DNA from 2 places in the Shewanella sp. SM23 genome. Region 2 is predicted to be linked to the other one. Evidence: predicted binding sites of a transcription regulator. Region 2 holds the regulator's gene; the other holds the start of a gene.
What was found. The regulator ArgR, encoded in region 2, controls arginine synthesis, uptake and breakdown. The targets are predictions, from matches to a motif close to ANTGAATANNTATTCANT.
Positions count from the first base shown of each region.

Region 1: the regulator ArgR is predicted to act here: its motif matches at 4,530-4,547, upstream of argA (amino-acid N-acetyltransferase).

Region 1 is NZ_JAKKRM010000007.1:35,558-44,348, reverse strand. It holds gene L5L98_RS10725 (alpha/beta hydrolase family protein) at 1-526, opposite strand, end outside; gene slmA (nucleoid occlusion factor SlmA) at 662-1,255, opposite strand; gene dut (dUTP diphosphatase) at 1,290-1,748, opposite strand; gene coaBC (bifunctional phosphopantothenoylcysteine decarboxylase/phosphopantothenate--cysteine ligase CoaBC) at 1,745-2,965, opposite strand; gene radC (RadC family protein) at 3,088-3,765, shown strand; gene rpmB (50S ribosomal protein L28) at 3,887-4,123, shown strand; gene rpmG (50S ribosomal protein L33) at 4,130-4,303, shown strand; gene argA (amino-acid N-acetyltransferase) at 4,627-5,946, shown strand; gene L5L98_RS10685 (PH domain-containing protein) at 6,066-6,584, shown strand; gene rarD (EamA family transporter RarD) at 6,632-7,516, opposite strand; gene L5L98_RS10675 (thioesterase family protein) at 7,722-8,186, opposite strand; gene recQ (DNA helicase RecQ) at 8,555-8,791, shown strand, end outside.
Region 2 is NZ_JAKKRM010000004.1:191,342-200,132, reverse strand. It holds gene L5L98_RS07370 (Dyp-type peroxidase) at 31-966, shown strand; gene L5L98_RS07365 (LysR family transcriptional regulator) at 1,039-1,941, opposite strand; gene L5L98_RS07360 (NAD(P)-dependent oxidoreductase) at 2,048-2,680, shown strand; gene argR (transcriptional regulator ArgR) at 2,828-3,298, opposite strand; gene mdh (malate dehydrogenase) at 3,593-4,528, shown strand; gene L5L98_RS07345 (thiol-disulfide oxidoreductase DCC family protein) at 4,632-5,030, opposite strand; gene folM (dihydromonapterin reductase) at 5,284-6,030, shown strand; gene L5L98_RS07335 (5-formyltetrahydrofolate cyclo-ligase) at 6,089-6,787, opposite strand; RNA gene ssrS (6S RNA) at 6,797-6,977, opposite strand; gene L5L98_RS07325 (cell division protein ZapA) at 7,095-7,397, opposite strand; gene L5L98_RS07320 (UPF0149 family protein) at 7,633-8,208, shown strand; gene ubiH (2-octaprenyl-6-methoxyphenyl hydroxylase) at 8,388-8,791, shown strand, end outside.

The sequences.
Region 1 (8,791 bases), on a different contig from region 2:
TAGCATTGACTAACATGTAGCGTTCATCATCTGGCAGAGGATCGAGGATAAACGCGCTCGCACGCATAGGTGTGTTTTTCTTGATATTTGAACCTGTTTGTTGCTCGCCACTCTCGAAGCCGAATAGATACGCTTTTCGTGAACCATCGGCATTTACCGCCATCAATTCACCGTAGTAGATAGGTGTGTCTTGCCAGCCTTTTAGGTATTCTTTTGCCAGTACCAGTCGCTCACTATTGGCCCATTCATAGTCGCCGACTTGAGCATTACCGGGAAAACGTATCGCATTGAGGAGTTTTTTGGTTTGGGTATCTAAGACTAAGAGAACGTTTTTACCTTCGACACTTGTGATAGCGCTTAAATATTTACCAGTAGGTGATATTTTTACATCCGAGTACTCATCACCTTTGCTGAATAACTGTGCTTGCGATAACGCATTCGCGTTGGAGCTATTGGCTGCAAAGGTGGATATTGGAAGTATTGGTAAGCAAAGTGTCGCCAATGCGGCTAATCGGAAGAGTTTCATCTGACATCCTTGTAAAATCATTGTGTTTTTTGTTCTTAAAATGTTTTTCGAGGATAAAACAAAAGATGGGGCGAAACAAGGAAGGAATACCGAACATAAAGGACGATAGTTACCGTCCTTTATGTTGAAAAATCATTAGCTTTGTAAAAGTTGATGCTGGATAAAACGCCACTGTTCATCGAAGTGTGTCGTCGGTTTGAGTTTGAATTCACTTCGTACAAATTGGGCGATGCGGCCTTCGGCAAAGGCTAACAGTAAATTGGCTAATATGGCTTCGTCTAAGTTGAAGCCTTTACCTTCTCGCAGGGTTTTTTCCCGTAAAATTTGCTTTAACTGGGTTTCAATTTTGGCAAATAAGTTACCAATACGACTTCGCAGGCGTTCATTTTCACCGAGTAGAGCATCACCGTTGAGAACGCGGGAAATTCCTGGGTTACGCTCGGCAAAGATCAGCAGCAGTTGCAGTACCAACTGGCAGCGCTTCATGGTGTCTTTTTCGTCATCCATGATTAAATTGATGCGCGACAATAACGACTCTTCGATAAATTCGATTAAGCCTTCGAACATCCGCGCTTTACTCGGGAAGTGGCGATACAGGGCGGCTTCCGATACACCGACTTCTGAGGCCAGTTTCGCTGTGGTGATCCTTTGTCCTGGGTTGGTTTCTAGCATCTGCGCTAGACATTGCAGAATGTGTTCACGACGATTAATTTTTGGGCTTACAGCCATTGCAGTATCCTTGGCTCAATAACGACTTAGGGGATTATTTAGTGCCTGAATGGCCAAATCCGCCTTCACCACGGTCTGAGCTGTCGAACTCATCAACGAGTTTGAATTGTGCTTGTACCACAGGAACAAACACCAGTTGCGCGAGACGATCGCCCATTTCTAAGGTGAATGGACTGTCACCACGATTCCAACAAGATACCATTAAGGGGCCTTGGTAATCTGAATCTATGAGTCCGACTAGATTCCCCAGTACGATACCGTGTTTATGGCCAAGGCCTGAGCGCGGTAAAATCACCGCAGCAAGTCCTGGGTCGGCCACATGAATAGCAATCCCCGTGGGAATGAGCACTGTTTCACCCGGTGCTATGGTTAAAGCCGTGTCTATCATGGCGCGAAGATCCATGCCTGCACTGCCTGCGGTGGCGTAAGCGGGCAAAGGAAATTCTGAGCCGATACGGGAGTCGAGAATTTTTAATTCAATCGGTGTTTTCATGTATTTGTTTTTTCTTTCACTATCAACGAAAGTAATTGCCGTGCCAACGTGAGTTTGTCAGTAGCAGGCAAATCTTGACTGCCGTGCGGCCAGAAAACACGCAGGGCATTAGCATCGGCATTAAAGCCTAGGCCAGCAATGGAAACGTCGTTTGCGGCGATCATGTTCAAGTTTTTACGTTTGAGCTTATCGTGCGCATAGGCTTCTACATCATGGGTTTCGGCGGCAAATCCCACCACAAAAGGACGGTTAGGTAAGCTCGCAACCGTGGCTAAGATATCAGGATTCCTCACCAGCGCAAGTTGCATTTCTTCGGTCGATTTTTTGATCTTACAGGTAGCAATATCACTAATGCGGTAGTCTGCAACGGCGGCGCAGCCAATAAAAATATCTTTTTTATCAACGTTATCCATAACAGCATCGAGCATATTTTGCGCCGATTCAACATCAATCCGTGTCACGCCTTTTGGGGTGCTGAGATTTACTGGGCCTGAGACTAAGGTGACTGCTGCACCCATATCTGCCGCGGCTTTGGCGAGTGCAAAGCCCATTTTTCCAGAACTGTGATTTGAAATGTATCTGACGGGATCAATTGCTTCACGGGTTGGTCCGGCGGTAATCAGCACTGACTGGCCAGCCAGAGGCAGCGCAGAGACTTCTTTTGCTGCAAAAAAATCACTGGCTAGCTCGGCAATTTCTAGCGGTTCGAGCATGCGTCCAGGACCCACTTCACCACAGGCCTGACTGCCACTGGCGGGTCCCCAAAGGGTAAAACCACGTGATGCTAGGCTAGTTAAATTCGCCTGCGTAGCCAGATTGCGGTACATCTGCTGATTCATTGCTGGACACAGGGCAATTGGCGCCTCAGTGGCAAGACATGTGGTGGTGATTAGCTCATCGGCCATGCCTGCATTAATCCGCGCCAATAGGTTTGCGGTTGCAGGGGCTATGATGACGAGATCTGCCCAACGAGCGAGTTCTATATGACCCATGGCTGCTTCTGCTGCGGGGTCGAGCAAGCTAGATGCCACTGGATGTCCAGACAACGCTTGCAGCGTCAGAGGCGTGATAAATTCCATCGCACTTTGGCTCATCACCACGCGCACATCAAAACCTCGCTCCTTCAAGCGACGTACTAAATCAGCACTTTTATAGGCCGCAATACCGCCGCCAATGCCCAGCAGGACGTTTTTATTTGTCAGACTCACAGACATCATCCGAGATAGAAATAATGCTGGCAACAATATCACAAAGCGGTGAATTTTAGTGACTATCCCAGTTCAAAAAATCTCGTCCATACTCAGTAAAGTGAAAATATGTGAGATGACAGGGAGGTCACATGGGGATTAAAGATTGGCCTGAGGGCGAAGGTCCCAGAGATAAACTGTTACAAAAAGGAGCTGCGCATCTCTCGGATGCTGAATTACTAGCAGTATTGCTGCGTAACGGTTTAGCCGGATTAAACGCGGTTGACCTTGCTAGGTCGCTTATTAGCGAGTTTGGCGGTCTCAGAAATCTGCTCTGTGCCCCAAGAAATCAGGTGTGTCGACTTCCGGGCGTAGGACCTGTAAAATACGCCCAGCTTCAAGCTGCGGCCGAATTAGCGCGGCGTGTAGCGCAGGAAAATCTGCAAAGAGGTCAGGTTTTGACAAATCCCGATTTAACTCGGGACTATTTAATGCGACAATTGGCCGATCGCTCCTATGAAGTGTTCGCAGTTTTACTGCTGGATAGCCAGCATAGAGTGATTCAATTTGTCGAATTATTCCGCGGCACAATAGACTCAGCCTCAGTATATCCACGTGAAGTGGTGAGCTTAGTGCTGGAGAAAAAGGCCGCAGCAGTTATAGTTTGTCATAATCATCCGTCTGGTATTGCCGAGCCCAGTCAGGCTGACCGACGAATAACTGAGCGATTAAAAAATGCGTTAGCAACCATAGACGTATCCTTATTGGACCATATGGTTGTAGGTGATCGAGAGATAGTTTCTTTTGCAGAACGAGGCTGGATTAATTAATCTAACACTTGATCTTCACTCTGTGATCGTGTATAAAATGCGCCCTCTTTGTGCCTCGGGCGACGGCCATACGAGGCACATTAATGCTCGAGCGTTAAAATTGTTTTTGGAGAAGATTGACATGTCAAGAGTATGCCAAGTTACTGGCAAGAAGCCGATGGTTGGTAACAACCGTTCGCATGCAAAAAACGCGACCCGTCGTCGTTTTTTACCTAACCTACAAAACCACCGTTTTTGGTTAGAAGAAGAAAAGCGTTTCGTACAGTTACGTGTATCTACTAAAGGTATCCGTCTGATCGACAAAAAAGGTATCGAAGTTGTTGTTGCTGAACTTCGTGCCCGTGGCGAGAAGGTATAATAGATCATGGCTAAAGCTAAAGGTAATCGTGAGAAGATCAAATTAGTTTCTACAGCTAAGACTGGTCACTTCTACACAACTGAAAAAAACAAGCGTAACATGCCTGAAAAAATGGAAATCAAAAAATTTGATCCAGTTATTCGTCAGCACGTTATCTACAAAGAAGCCAAAATCAAGTAATCCTTGGTTAGTGTTTCGAGAAAAGCCCCTTATTTAAGGGGCTTTTTTTTGCGCTTTTTTTAGTGGCTAGTCATCAAGTTGAGATAATTGCCTCGCAAACTGATGCCGCTGAATCATCCCCTGTGAAGTTAAAAAAGTGTGAACACTTACTGAAAATATAAAATAGTGCAGTTCTAAGCACTTTAAATCATCAAATCTGCACTTTAGTGAGAATAAATTCTTTATATGTGAATTAAAATGCAATACCATACGCGGAAGTTAGCGATTCATTCCTGGTGTGTCATAGTGACGCTGCCAGCTCAAAAATGAGGTGTAAATAACGCGTGCGTACCACTGAACTGGTTGATGGATTTCGTCATTCTGCCCCCTATGTTAATGCCCACAGAGGTAAAACTTTTGTGGTCATGCTTGGCGGTGAAGCTTTGGCTCAAAATCAATTCCGCGCCATCTTAAATGATGTCGCCCTGCTGCACAGTTTAGGGATCAAAGTGGTGTTGGTATATGGCGCTAGGCCGCAGATTGATGCTGCATTAGCCGCCAACGGTATTGCGCCTGCCTACCACGACGGTGTGCGTATCACGGATGAAGATTCGCTCAAAGTGATTAAGCAAGTTGCGGGTGCACTGCAATTTGATATCACAGCGCGTTTATCCATGAGTTTAAGTAATACGCCGATGCAAGGTGCGCAAATTAACTTAGTGAGCGGCAACTTTGTGATTGCTCAACCACTGGGTGTGGATAATGGTGTGGACTTTTGTCTGAGTGGCAAAGTGCGTCGTATTGATGTGCAAGGCTTAAAACGTCAGTTAGATAATCACTGCATCGTATTGATGGGGCCGATTGCGGCTTCGGTTACTGGTGAAAGTTTTAATCTCACCGCCGAGGAAATCGCGACTCAAGTGGCGATTAAGCTCAAAGCAGACAAGATGATCGGCTTTAGCTCACAGAACGGTATTCTCGATCGAAATGGCGATGTGATTGCCGAGTTGATGCCAAATGATGCGCAAAACATCATGAACAAGCTGGCCGAGCAAGGTTCTGCTTGTGTTGGTACTATGGCGTTTCTCAAAGCCAGTATCGATGCTTGCCGCAATGGTGTGCCACGTTGTCACTTAGTCAGCTACCTCGAAGATGGCGCCTTGTTGCAGGAACTGTTTTCCCGCGAAGGGATTGGTACACAAATCGTCACTGAGAGTGCTGAGCGTTTACGCTGTGCGTCGATCGCCGATATTGGCGGTGTGTTGAACCTTATTCGTCCATTGGAGGAACAAGGCATTCTGGTGCGTCGTAGTCGTGAGCAGCTTGAGATTGAAATCGAACAGTTCATGTTGATTGAGCGCGACGGTTTAGTGATTGGTTGCGCTGCGCTCTATCCTTTTGAAGAGGACAATGCGGGTGAGTTTGCTTGTTTGGTGGTGCATCCTGATTATCGCGATGCCGATAGAGGGAGCTTACTGCTGAAGAACATTATCAATCAGGCTAGAAACCGCGGTTATTCACGCTTGTTTGCATTGACAACTCGGAGCATTCACTGGTTCTTAGAGCATGGTTTTGTGATTGAAGATGTTGAAGCACTGCCACAGAAGAAGAAGCAGTTGTATAACTATCAACGCCGCTCAAAAATTCTCGCGCTCGATCTTTAAGCCGTTCTAACTCAATCGAATCAATGCCAGCCTAGTACTCATATTAGCGCTGGCATTTTTATTGACATAATATGTCTTTATTGGCAGATTAAGGCTTCACTGCACGGGAGATACTGCCAATGAGTCCTCAATTTTTTGAACTCGCCCCTTTAATCCAAACCTCTATCTTCAGCTTTATCGTCTTATTGCTCGGTTTAGCGGGTATCTTGCTGATGTTATGGCTAAAAAATATGCCTAAGATAGCGAAGTCAGCGAGTTTAGGTATATTGCTGGTGATGATGGGCGGATTTTCTTGGGTCTTCTATCAATCGAATAGCGCCGAATTAGTGTTAACCGATACAGAGCTCACAGTGGATGTTCCCTTCTATAAAGTGCAGTTATCCCGCGTGGATTTATTGCCCGCCGAGGCACGTATAGTCGATTTGCAACAAGAGGCAGATTTAACGCCGAGCTTTAAAACGAACGGTATAGGCATGCCAGGATTTCAATTGGGTTGGTTTAATCTACAAGGGAAAGGCAGGGTATTTTTGGCGATAACAGATAAATCGCAGTTAGTGTTAGTGCCAACGACTAAAGGCTACAGTTTATTACTGACAGTACCGCAAGGGAGTGAGTTTTTAGCACAGTTACAAAAGTAATCATCATATGTCATCACTTCTGCAACTGTGTATCGGCGTGATAATGCTTACGCCGTCTTGCGTTTATAGGCCATATCTAAGGTAAAGACGAGTAGCGCGCTCCAGATAAAGCCGAAGGTCACGCCTTTTTCGGCATCGAAGGGCTCATTGAACAGACTCACCGCGAGGATGAACATAATACTCGGGCCAATATATTGGAAAAAGCCGAGCATAGACAATGGAATACGTACCGCTGCCCCTGCAAAACACAGCAAAGGAATGGTAGTCACTATCCCCGCCGCCATTAACATCAGATTCAATTGCCAATCGTTAGTCAGCATGCTCGCCGTGGCAGTGTCTAAGGTTGCGACGAGATAAATCAGCGCTACCGGTAATAACACTGCGGTTTCGACCAATAATCCGGCCTTAGCATCCACATTGACCTTTTTTCGCAGCAGTGCATAGAAACCAAAGGTGCCCGCGAGTGCCAGTGAGACGATGGGAATCGAGCCAAAAGAGATTAACTGGATCAATACGCCAGCGCTGGCGAGTGAAACCGCAAACCATTGCAGTTTACGCAACCTTTCGCCTAGAAATAACATACCGAGTAAGACGTTGAGTAAAGGATTGATGAAGTAACCTAGGCTGGCATCGAGCATGTGATCGTTATTTACCGCCCAGATAAATAGTAGCCAGTTTCCCGCGATCAATATGGAAGTAATGGTGAGAACCATCAACTGTTTAGGCTGTTTAAACAGTAAGCGTAAGCGAGAAAAACCGCCGATAAACTGCATAATGATCAGCATAAACACGAATGACCAAATCACTCGATGGAGCAAGATTTCGGTGGCGGAAACATGGTTGAGTAATTTGAAATATAAAGGCGCAAAACCCCACATACAGTAAGCACTGACGGCAAGTAGGATCCCTTTGCGGTATTCAAGATTTGGCATGAGACATCTTCGAAGAACAACAAGGTGGCGATTGTAGGTGTGTCTGACCGCTGACTCAAGGGTATCGCCGTGTTCTTTTCGTTACAGAATATCTCCACAAAAAATTGAATGGGCGATTAAAGTGAGTAAACATCCTGTTGTTCAAGACGTTTACCTTAGTCAATTTTGAGCCCTAAGGCAGTAATACACATCTAAATTTAACCGCCTAACCCACCATATAAGTCCCTGTTCCAAAAGCGATATGCGTGCCTTGCTCATTATGTAGTTCCATGCGGCATACTGAAACTCGATTACCCGCACGAATGACGCTGCCCGTGCCCGTAAAGGTGAGGCCGCGTCCCGGCCGCAGATAATCGACGCGCATATCAATTGTCCCTAGGGTTTGCAGGCGTTGCTGCAGCTCTTCGACCGTCCAATCATCACGACTGGCGGCCAGTCCTGCAAAGGCCGTGAGTCCGCCAACCACATCGAGTACCGTTGCTGTCACACCGCCGTGGAGGATTTGCTGGTGGATATTGCCAATCAGCTCAGGCTTCATGTTGATCACGACTTCGACGCCATCAATGTCATAACGCTTGATATCGAGTCCGAGTAGATTATGGAAAGGGACATGTTGATCAAATACTGCTGCGACTCTTCTCAAAGCTTCGGCTTGGATTGGGCTGGTCATGGTTTCTCATCCTTGTCACTGAGTGACGGTATTAGGCGTAATTGGATTTGTTATCAACACTTAGATTAACAAAGTGCGGCTTAGAGCAATTAATCTACAGTGAAGCGTGCGCAGAATGCAACTTAAGCTAGATTGAAGATAAATCTGCTATGGGCATTATGGTTAGTTGAGGGAGGGCGATCCTAGTCGATGGCATTTATCCTGAATGGGTTTTAACGCACTTTATGCGGTGTTGGTTATTTTTAACTTAGCCCGCTAGGTCTACAAATAACCGCCTTGACTAACGTGCGTTAAATTACCGTTGAATCCTGCATTTTGAACTAGTTTGGGTATAGAATAGGCCCCCTCACTTTTGACATAGAAGATCCATGGAAAAGCTCGTACTCGACACGCATGATGACCCGCTCTCGCAACGCCTCGCGCAGGTGTTTGGTTACCGTGACTTTAGGGACGGTCAGCGGGAGGTGATAGAACGTGTCTGCGGCGGGCAAGATTGCTTAGTGATCATGCCGACGGGCGGCGGTAAGAGTCTGTGTTATCAGTTACCCGCCTTGATGATGAATGGCATCACTATTGTCGTCTCCCCATTGATTTCTTTGATGAAA
Region 2 (8,791 bases):
AAATGAATTTAGAAAAAGGGTGATAACCAAATGGATATTCAAAATATGCCGCGTGAACAGTTGGGTGTGTGTGCAGAGGGGAACTTACACAGTGTCTATTTGATGTTTAATGCCAATGACAATGTCGAGTCGCAATTACGTCCCTGTCTTGCCAACGTTGCGCAGTATATTTATGAGCTGACAGATCAATATTCCGACAGTGCATTCAATGGTTTTGTTGGTATTGGTGCTAATTATTGGGATAGCCTCTATCCTACTGCTCGCCCAGAACTGCTTAAACCTTTCCCTGCGATGCAAGTGGGCAGTCGTGAAGCACCTGCAATTGAATATGATTTATTCGTGCATATTCGCAGTGATCGTTACGATATTCTGCATTTAGTGGCTAATGAAATCAGCCAAATGTTTGAAGATTTAGTGGAGTTAGTTGAAGAAGAGCGTGGCTTTAGATTTATGGATAGCCGTGATTTGACTGGTTTTGTCGATGGTACCGAAAACCCTAAGGGGCGTCACCGCCAGGAAGTGGCACTTGTGGGTGATGAGGATCCTGAGTTTAAGGGTGGCAGCTATATTCATGTGCAAAAGTATGCCCATAACTTGAGTAAGTGGCATAGATTACCAGTTAAAAAACAAGAGGATATTATCGGCCGTACTAAGCAAGATAATATCGAGTATGAATCTGAAGATAAGCCACTGACCAGCCATATCAAGCGCGTTAATCTTAAAGATGCCGATGGTAAGTCAATGGAGATCCTGCGTCAGAGTATGCCCTATGGTTCGCTGAAGGAGCAGGGATTAATGTTTATCTCTAACTGCCGCACGCCAGAACATTTTGAAAAGATGCTGCATAGCATGATGTTTGGTGATGGCGAAGGCAATCATGATCACTTGATGCATTTTACTAAGGCGATGACAGGTTCATCTTTCTTTGCCCCCGCACTGGATTTTATGCTGCAGTTCGACGAATAAGCTTTCTATAATCAAGCCGGATTAGCATCAATCGAGACGCACTTAAGCTAACGCCTAAGTGCGTTTTTTATGCTAATGCGCGGGAACCCATTTTTTGATATCGAGCTGCCATTGCAGGGCGGTGAAATCGATAAAAGCGCGCACTAGATTTTGCTGATAACTGCGGGACAAATATACCGCCCACAAGGTTTGGCCTGGTGTCGTAAATTCGGGTAGGACTTCTTTGAGTTGACCACTGGCAAGGTATTGGTTAGCTAAGTCACAGGGTAAACGCACTATGCCATGTCCACGTAGCGCCGCACTGACCAACACTCCCATATCGTTAGCCCTAAGATTCCCTGTAACTTTGACGTGCTCGGCTTGCAGTTCTTTTAGAAAAGGCCAGTTTTGTTGCGCTGAGTGTATGAGGCAGTTGTGGGCCAGCAGATCAATGGGTTCGAGGAGTGGCGTTGCGCTATCAAGATAGCTCGGCGCCGCGCAAAGTACTGCATCTATGGTCATCAAACGCCGAGCTATGAGATTCTCATCGGGCTGCTCGGTATAACGTAGCGCCACGTCGACTCTCTCATCTACCAATTGCGCAAAACTGTCCGACATCACCAGTTGAATGTTGACCTTAGGATGAATTTTAATAAAGCGATCGACGACATCAAACAGACTGTGCTGCCCAAGGCCAATAGGCGTAGCGATACGAATACTGCCTACCAGTTCACTGTTATGGCTGTGGGCACGGCTCTCCATGGCCGCAACTTCACTTAAGATCCGCTGGCAAAATTGTAGTGCTTCCTCACCCTGCAAAGTCAAGCTGGCGCTGCGCGTGGTGCGGTGTAATAAGCGTAAACTCAACCACTGCTCCACTTCTTGAATATGACGGGAAACCTGCAGGCGGCTGAGGTCTAAATGTTCGGCAGCTTTGGTAAAGCTGCCACAGTTTGCGACTTCGACGAAACTGCGTATTGCGGCAATTTTATCCACATTAGTATCCTATATTGAAACAATCATGCTCAATTATTGATGTTTATTAGGTGAAAAACTGCAAGTAAACTGGTTCCAATGTAAATCATCTGAGTGAGACAATGAAATGAAAATCGCAATTTTAGGTGCAACGGGTTGGATCGGTGGTGCAATTTTAAAAGAAGCACAGAGTCGTGGACATCAAGTGACAGCGTTAGTGCGTGATCCAAGCAAGTTATCCGTGGCTGATGTGGCAGTACGTGCCGTGGATTTAGAGCAGCCATTGGTCGCCGATACCTTTGCTGGCGTAGATGTCGTGATTGCCGCCGTTGGTGGCCGCGCCCAACAAAATCATGGTCTAGTGGCGAGTACGGTTCAGCATTTACTGGATGTGCTGCCTAACGCTAACGTGCCACGTTTATTGTGGGTCGGTGGTGCTGGGAGTTTAGAAGTGGCGCCGGGTGTGACGCTGGTCTCTAGTCCAGATTTCCCAGCAGCATATAAAGATGAGGCGTTAGCTCAGGGTGAAGCTTTGCAGGTATTCCGTGCGGCGCAAACGGCAATCAATTGGACCTTTGTGAGCCCAGCCGCTGAGATTTATCCCGGTGAGAGTGAAGGTCCATATCGCCTTGGTGGCGACAGCTTCTTTACCGATGCTAATGGTCAAAGCCGTATCTCTGTAACCGATTACGCAAAAGCCATGGTAGATGAAGCCGAAAAGGGCGCTCACCCAAACCAGCGCATCAGTGTGGCTTACTGATATCGTTATAGTTGAGTTAGATATTGTGAGTTAGATATTGTGCTGGAATGTGTAACGTAATCGGGACAATGGCCAAATAACCAGCGCTATATTGCACTTCAAAATGTACAGATAAAATAGAACAGGTCAGCTCACTGACCTGTTTTTTTATTCTGCGTAATTGAATAAAGATTTGATGGTTTCTAAGGTATCGGCGATATCTTGGATGCTCGATGGGCAAATAAAGATAGTGTCATCACCGGCAATCGTACCCAAAATGCCTTCTGGTTTACCGATAGAATCCAACAAGCGGGCAATCAGCTGCGCGGCACCTGGGCTAGTTCGCACGACGATCATAGCTTGGTTGTGATCGACGTCGAGTACCAAATTCTTCAGTGGGCTACCCGCGGTGGGTACGCCTAATTCGGCTGGTAAGCAATACACCATCTCTTGCTTAGCGTTGCGAGTCCGCACTGCGCCGAACTTGCTGAGCATGCGTGACACTTTCGATTGGTTAATATTACCAAAGCCTTCAGCTTGCAAGGCGGTGACGATTTCACTCTGAGAGCCAAAGCGCTCTTCTTTTAAAATCGACTTAAAAATTCTAACAAGGTCATCCTGATTCTTGGTCGTTTGCATAATATTATTATTCGTTATTCAAAAAAACAGGCCCATTTTGAATATTTTTAGAAAAATTGTCAACAAATAACCAGATTGGTTGAATAAAAATTCACTAAGCCCCAGTGGTTAAGCGTTTGTAGGGGGCGTAAAAATCCCAATTTGAGTAATTGTTCTACATTGCTTCTACGTTATTCCGGAATTCTTTTGTCCCACGACTAAGGGATAATTGAAATTGTTGTGACATTCCAGTAATGTGACGCCAACGCAAATTAGATCCATGTCACACATATCCGAGAAATAACGGAGATAACTATGAAAGTTGCTGTACTTGGTGCTGCTGGTGGTATCGGCCAGGCTCTTGCCCTACTGTTAAAAACTCAATTGCCTGCGGGTTCACAATTGTCTCTATATGATATCGCACCGGTAACTCCGGGTGTTGCGGTTGACTTGAGCCACATTCCAACTGCTGTTGAAATCAAAGGTTTTGCTGGTGAAGATCCAACGCCTGCCCTCGTGGGTGCTGACGTTGTTCTAATTTCTGCTGGTGTTGCGCGTAAGCCTGGTATGGATCGTTCTGATCTGTTCAATATCAATGCGGGTATCGTTCGCAACCTGATCGAAAAAGTAGCGGCAACTTGCCCTACGGCTTTGGTTGGCATTATCACTAACCCAGTCAACACGACCGTAGCTATCGCTGCAGAAGTGATGAAAAAAGCGGGTGTTTACGATAAGAACCGTCTGTTCGGTATCACGACATTAGACGTGATCCGCTCTGAAACTTTCATCGCCGAATTAAAAGGCCTGAACGTTGCTGACGTTAAAGTGAATGTGATCGGCGGCCACAGCGGCGTGACTATTCTGCCATTACTGTCTCAAGTTGAAGGCGCGACTTTCACTGACGAAGAAGTGGCAAGTTTGACGACTCGCATCCAAAACGCGGGTACAGAAGTGGTTGAAGCTAAAGCCGGTGGCGGAAGCGCGACTCTGTCTATGGGTCAAGCGGCTTGCCGTTTCGGTCTGTCTCTGGTTCGTGGTCTGCAAGGCGAAGCTAACATCGTTGAATGCGCCTATGTTGACGGCGGCAGCGAGCATGCTGAATTCTTCGCACAACCTGTGCTGTTAGGCAAAAACGGTATTGAAAAAGTACTGCCTTACGGTGAAGTGAGTGCATTCGAAGCTAACGCTCGTGATTCTATGTTAGATACGCTGAAAGGCGATATCAAACTAGGCGTTGATTTCGTTAAATAATCTTTCGGATAATCTTTTTAGATTATGACGAATTAAAAACGGAGCCATTGAGCTCCGTTTTTTTATGCCTGGGTTTTACATTTTACCAGGCGAATTCAGTCGATCAGCGGCGCTTAGTGGGAATTTGGCAGTTATCATCGCAGCGGGCTTTGCCCGTCAGTAAATAAGAGATGCGATATCTGTTTTTTGCGAATCTGAGATAGCACCAATCGGCCACAGTTTTAATCACGGGCAGGCGTAATAGTTGGATCCAAGCGCGTGTTCCTGTCAGTGCCCACGCTTTGCAAGTGACATCTAACCCGAGTAACACTTCGCCCGTTGCGGTTTCGCCATGGAGAATCGTATTAGCGTAGTCTCTATCGATATGGCTGAAGCGCTTACTAAAGTCTGGCGCATTTAAATCCTCAAGCGCAATCAAGTTCTTCGGATCGCGCGCTTTCAGTTGACGCATTTCGGCGCTACATAATGGACAATTTCCATCGTAAAAAATCCGCAGTTCCATCGGTATTACCTCTGATGACTTGATCACAATACTTGAAGTGAGTACTCAAGCTTGGTTTTCTTCTACCCTATACGCAGAATAAAGGGTTTTAGATCGCAGCTGATTAAAATCTAATGTGTGTCTCATTTGGCTTTTTATTAGGTTAAATTCAAACGAGTACAGTAACATCTTGGTTATTCATCAGTTTAACTTGATTACATATATTTCAGTGAACAAGGTAAAACCTGACCAATAACGACTCAAAAGGATAGGTATGACATCTCCCATCATAATCACAGGCGTGGGTAAACGCATAGGTTACGCCTTAGCCAAACATTTTCTCGCCCAAGGTCAGCAGGTGATTGGTACTTATCGCAGCCATTACGACAGTATCGATGAGCTTAACGCCTTAGGCGCAACTCTGTATCCCTGCGATTTTTATGACGATGCCCAAGTGCGCTCCTTAATTGATGAGTTAACTCAACAGCCTCAAGTTCGCGCCATTATTCACAATGCTTCGGACTGGCTGCCTGATCCTGTTCTTACAAAGAATGAGCCTTTAAAGAGTACCACTTTTGCGCCGAGCCAAGTGCTGCAGCGCATGATGCAAGTGCATGTGAGCGTACCCTATCAGTTGAACTTGGCCTTAGAGGCGCAGCTACGTGCGGCTGCTGGCGATGAAATCGGCGGCAGTGATGTGATTCATATTACTGACTATGTGGCAGAGAAGGGCAGTCAGAAGCATATCGCCTATGCCGCCAGTAAAGCCGCGCTGCACAATATGACGCTATCCTTTGCCGCCAAATTTGCGCCCGAGGTCAAAGTGAATTCGATTGCGCCTGCGATGATCCTATTTAATGCAGGAGATGATGTTGCCTATCAGCAAAAAACATTAGCCAAAGCGCTGTTGCCGAAAGAGGCGGGGAATGAGGAAATTATCGACTTAGTGGAATATCTGCTGAATAGCCGCTACGTCACTGGTCGTTGCCATAATGTCGATGGTGGCCGGCATTTAAGGTAGAGAAGGCTCTAGAACGCCACTGCATGGCTGTAGAATCTAGCTTCTAGATCCTTCTTTTTCAAAATGTCAGTACCCGACTTGGGGTGATGATGAACGGTAAAGGCACATCCCAATACTCGCAGGGTAAACTCGTCACTTGCTGACAGTCGTGGGCGTAACCCATAGGCAAAGGTTTACCTTTAAGCTGCCAGTTTGCCAGCGTCCTATCGTAATAGCCGCCGCCCATGCCCATACGATTTCCCATTAAATCAAAAGCCACTAAGGGCGTGATAACCACATCTAACTCTGTCACTGGGATAATGGCGCGCACATCTAATTTAGGTTCTAAGATGCCGAATTGATTCGCCTGCATGGGGGTATCTGCGGTGTAATGCAGGAATAATAATTGTCCGGCATTGAAGGGATGTAACCTAGGCAGATAGGTGTTTATGCCCATTTGCCATAGCACAGCGATCAGCGGTGGCGTGGCGAGTTCGCCATCGTGGGTGAGATATAACGCCACATGTTGCGCTTTGTTGGCCTGCAATGCATCGAGCATTCGCTGGCAGGCGTTTAAACTTGCTTGGGTTTGTTCTATTTCGGAGAGAGATTTACGGGCGGTGCGAATGGTTTTGCGTAACTGATTGCGGCTTTCTTTTGTATGGAGTGCGATATTTGCCGCATAGCTTGCAACATCTACGGCATCAGCGACTTCTACGGCAAGGTGCGCCGTGTCGCTTTTGGCATTCAAATGAGAAAGTTTGGAAGATGTAGACATAGAATTAAGATGCTCCCCAGAATGCCGCTACCGGTGTAGCCCTTGAACCGTAGGTTCAAGGCGGGTAAATGATTACCTCCTAAGGCTTCTCGGTACAAGCCGAGCATGCACAATGTCAGTAAAGCATTCACCCTAATTTCAAAATTATCGGCACAGGGACATTACCAGTTGGCATGCATCCCAGGGAGCAAAACGGTATTGAATCGCTAAAGCATTGGTTTATTTAAATAAGCCAGTTTAGCCATTCACTGTGCGTCAGTTGGTTTAACTCAATGAGTGTTAAATCACTAAGGTGCACAGTTTAAATCTATTTAGTTGAACGCTCAACTAAGGCACTTTCGAGGGTCGACTGCAGCAAGCTGATCCTGTCGTCCATCTGTTGCATGTAGTGCTTATTTTTTTGCTTTTCTTGGAACAACTCGTGTCCAATATTCAGCGCCGCCATGATCGCAATTTCTTCACGGCTTAGGCTATTGGTTCGGGTTTTTAACGCACTGAGTTGTTGTTCAACTCCCAACGCTACCGTACGTAAGGCATCCTCTTGACCTTTCGGGCAAGCGATAGAGTAGGTGCGCCCAAGTAGGGTAATTTCAACAGCACTGTTACTCATGTCGCGGGTGATCCTTTCGTTAGCCTCTTAGGGCGGACTATATAGGGCTGATCTTAAAAGTGCAAGGTAAGCCGCAAATGGATTGGTCTTTGACGGTTTTGTTTGCTGTTTGTGTGAGCAGTTGGATAGTTTTTTATCAGGGCGTGGCCGATTTCGCCATTATTGGGATTCAGTATTGGTTCAAGTCTTTATCTCTGCTAGCATTGCTGCTGGAAAAATCTTATTGGGATCTGATATGGCAACCCCTCCTTCGTTACGTATCGACAGCTTAAAACTCGCCTTAGATGCGGCTGAAATCGGCCAGCATCCGGTAGAAGTTCACGGTGCTTTAGTCGGTTTAATCTGCGGTGGTGTAGAGCAAACTGGCGACACTTGGATCAAGCCTTTATTCGACCTGATGAACGATGGTCAACCTTTGCCAGCGCAGTTGCACCAATTAGTGTGTGATTTGTTTAACGATTCAGTGACGCGTTTAGTGGATTTTGAATTTGGTTTCATGCCGCTGTTGCCCGAAGAAGAAGAGCCGCTCAGCCAACGTGTTGAAGCCTTGTCCCTGTGGACCCAGAGTTTTTTGACTGGCATGGCGATTATTCAGCCGAAACTGAATCAAGCCTCGGCAGAAGTACGTGAAGTGATCAAAGACTTGGCGGAAATTGCCCAAGTGGAATTTGATGTTGCCGACGATGAAGAATCCGAAGCCGCTTACACTGAATTACTCGAGTTTGTACGTATTGCAGCCATCATGTGTTACTCGGAGTTTGGTCCTGAGCTTCCCCATGGCGAGGCTGACGATACTGCGGTTGTGCATTAATTTACCGCAGTTGTTTAATGTTCAATAAGTTAACACAGTAGTGGCTTCATTAGATGTCAAAGGTGGGCAAACCTGCCTTTGAGTCCATAGCACTGGTGTTTTTGAGTGCATAGCATTGATGTTTACATCTTTTATGTTTACATGCCTTAGTGTTATGCCAAAGCTTGAATGAGATCCCCATGACGGCCACAAATCACATGGATACTTCAGTTCAACACGTCGACATCGCAATTGTAGGCGGTGCGATGGCGGGGGCGACCCTAGCGTTAGCTCTCGCGCGTCTTTCTTTATCCGCAGCTCGGCCACTTTCTATTGCCTTAATCGAAGCGCACCTTCCCGATAAGCAACATCCCGGATTCGATGCCCGCTCTATTGCTATCGCCCACGGTTCTATTTTCGAATTATCCCGTTTAGGTTTATGGCAAAAGCTCGCCCATTTGGGCACTGCGATTGAAAATATCCATGTGTCGGATCGCGGCCACTTTGGCATGACAGAACTCAATGCGGCGCAGTTTCATTTAGATGCCCTAGGCCAAGTGGTTGAGCTTGAACGGGTTGGCCAAGTGCTGTTTAACGAGTTGAA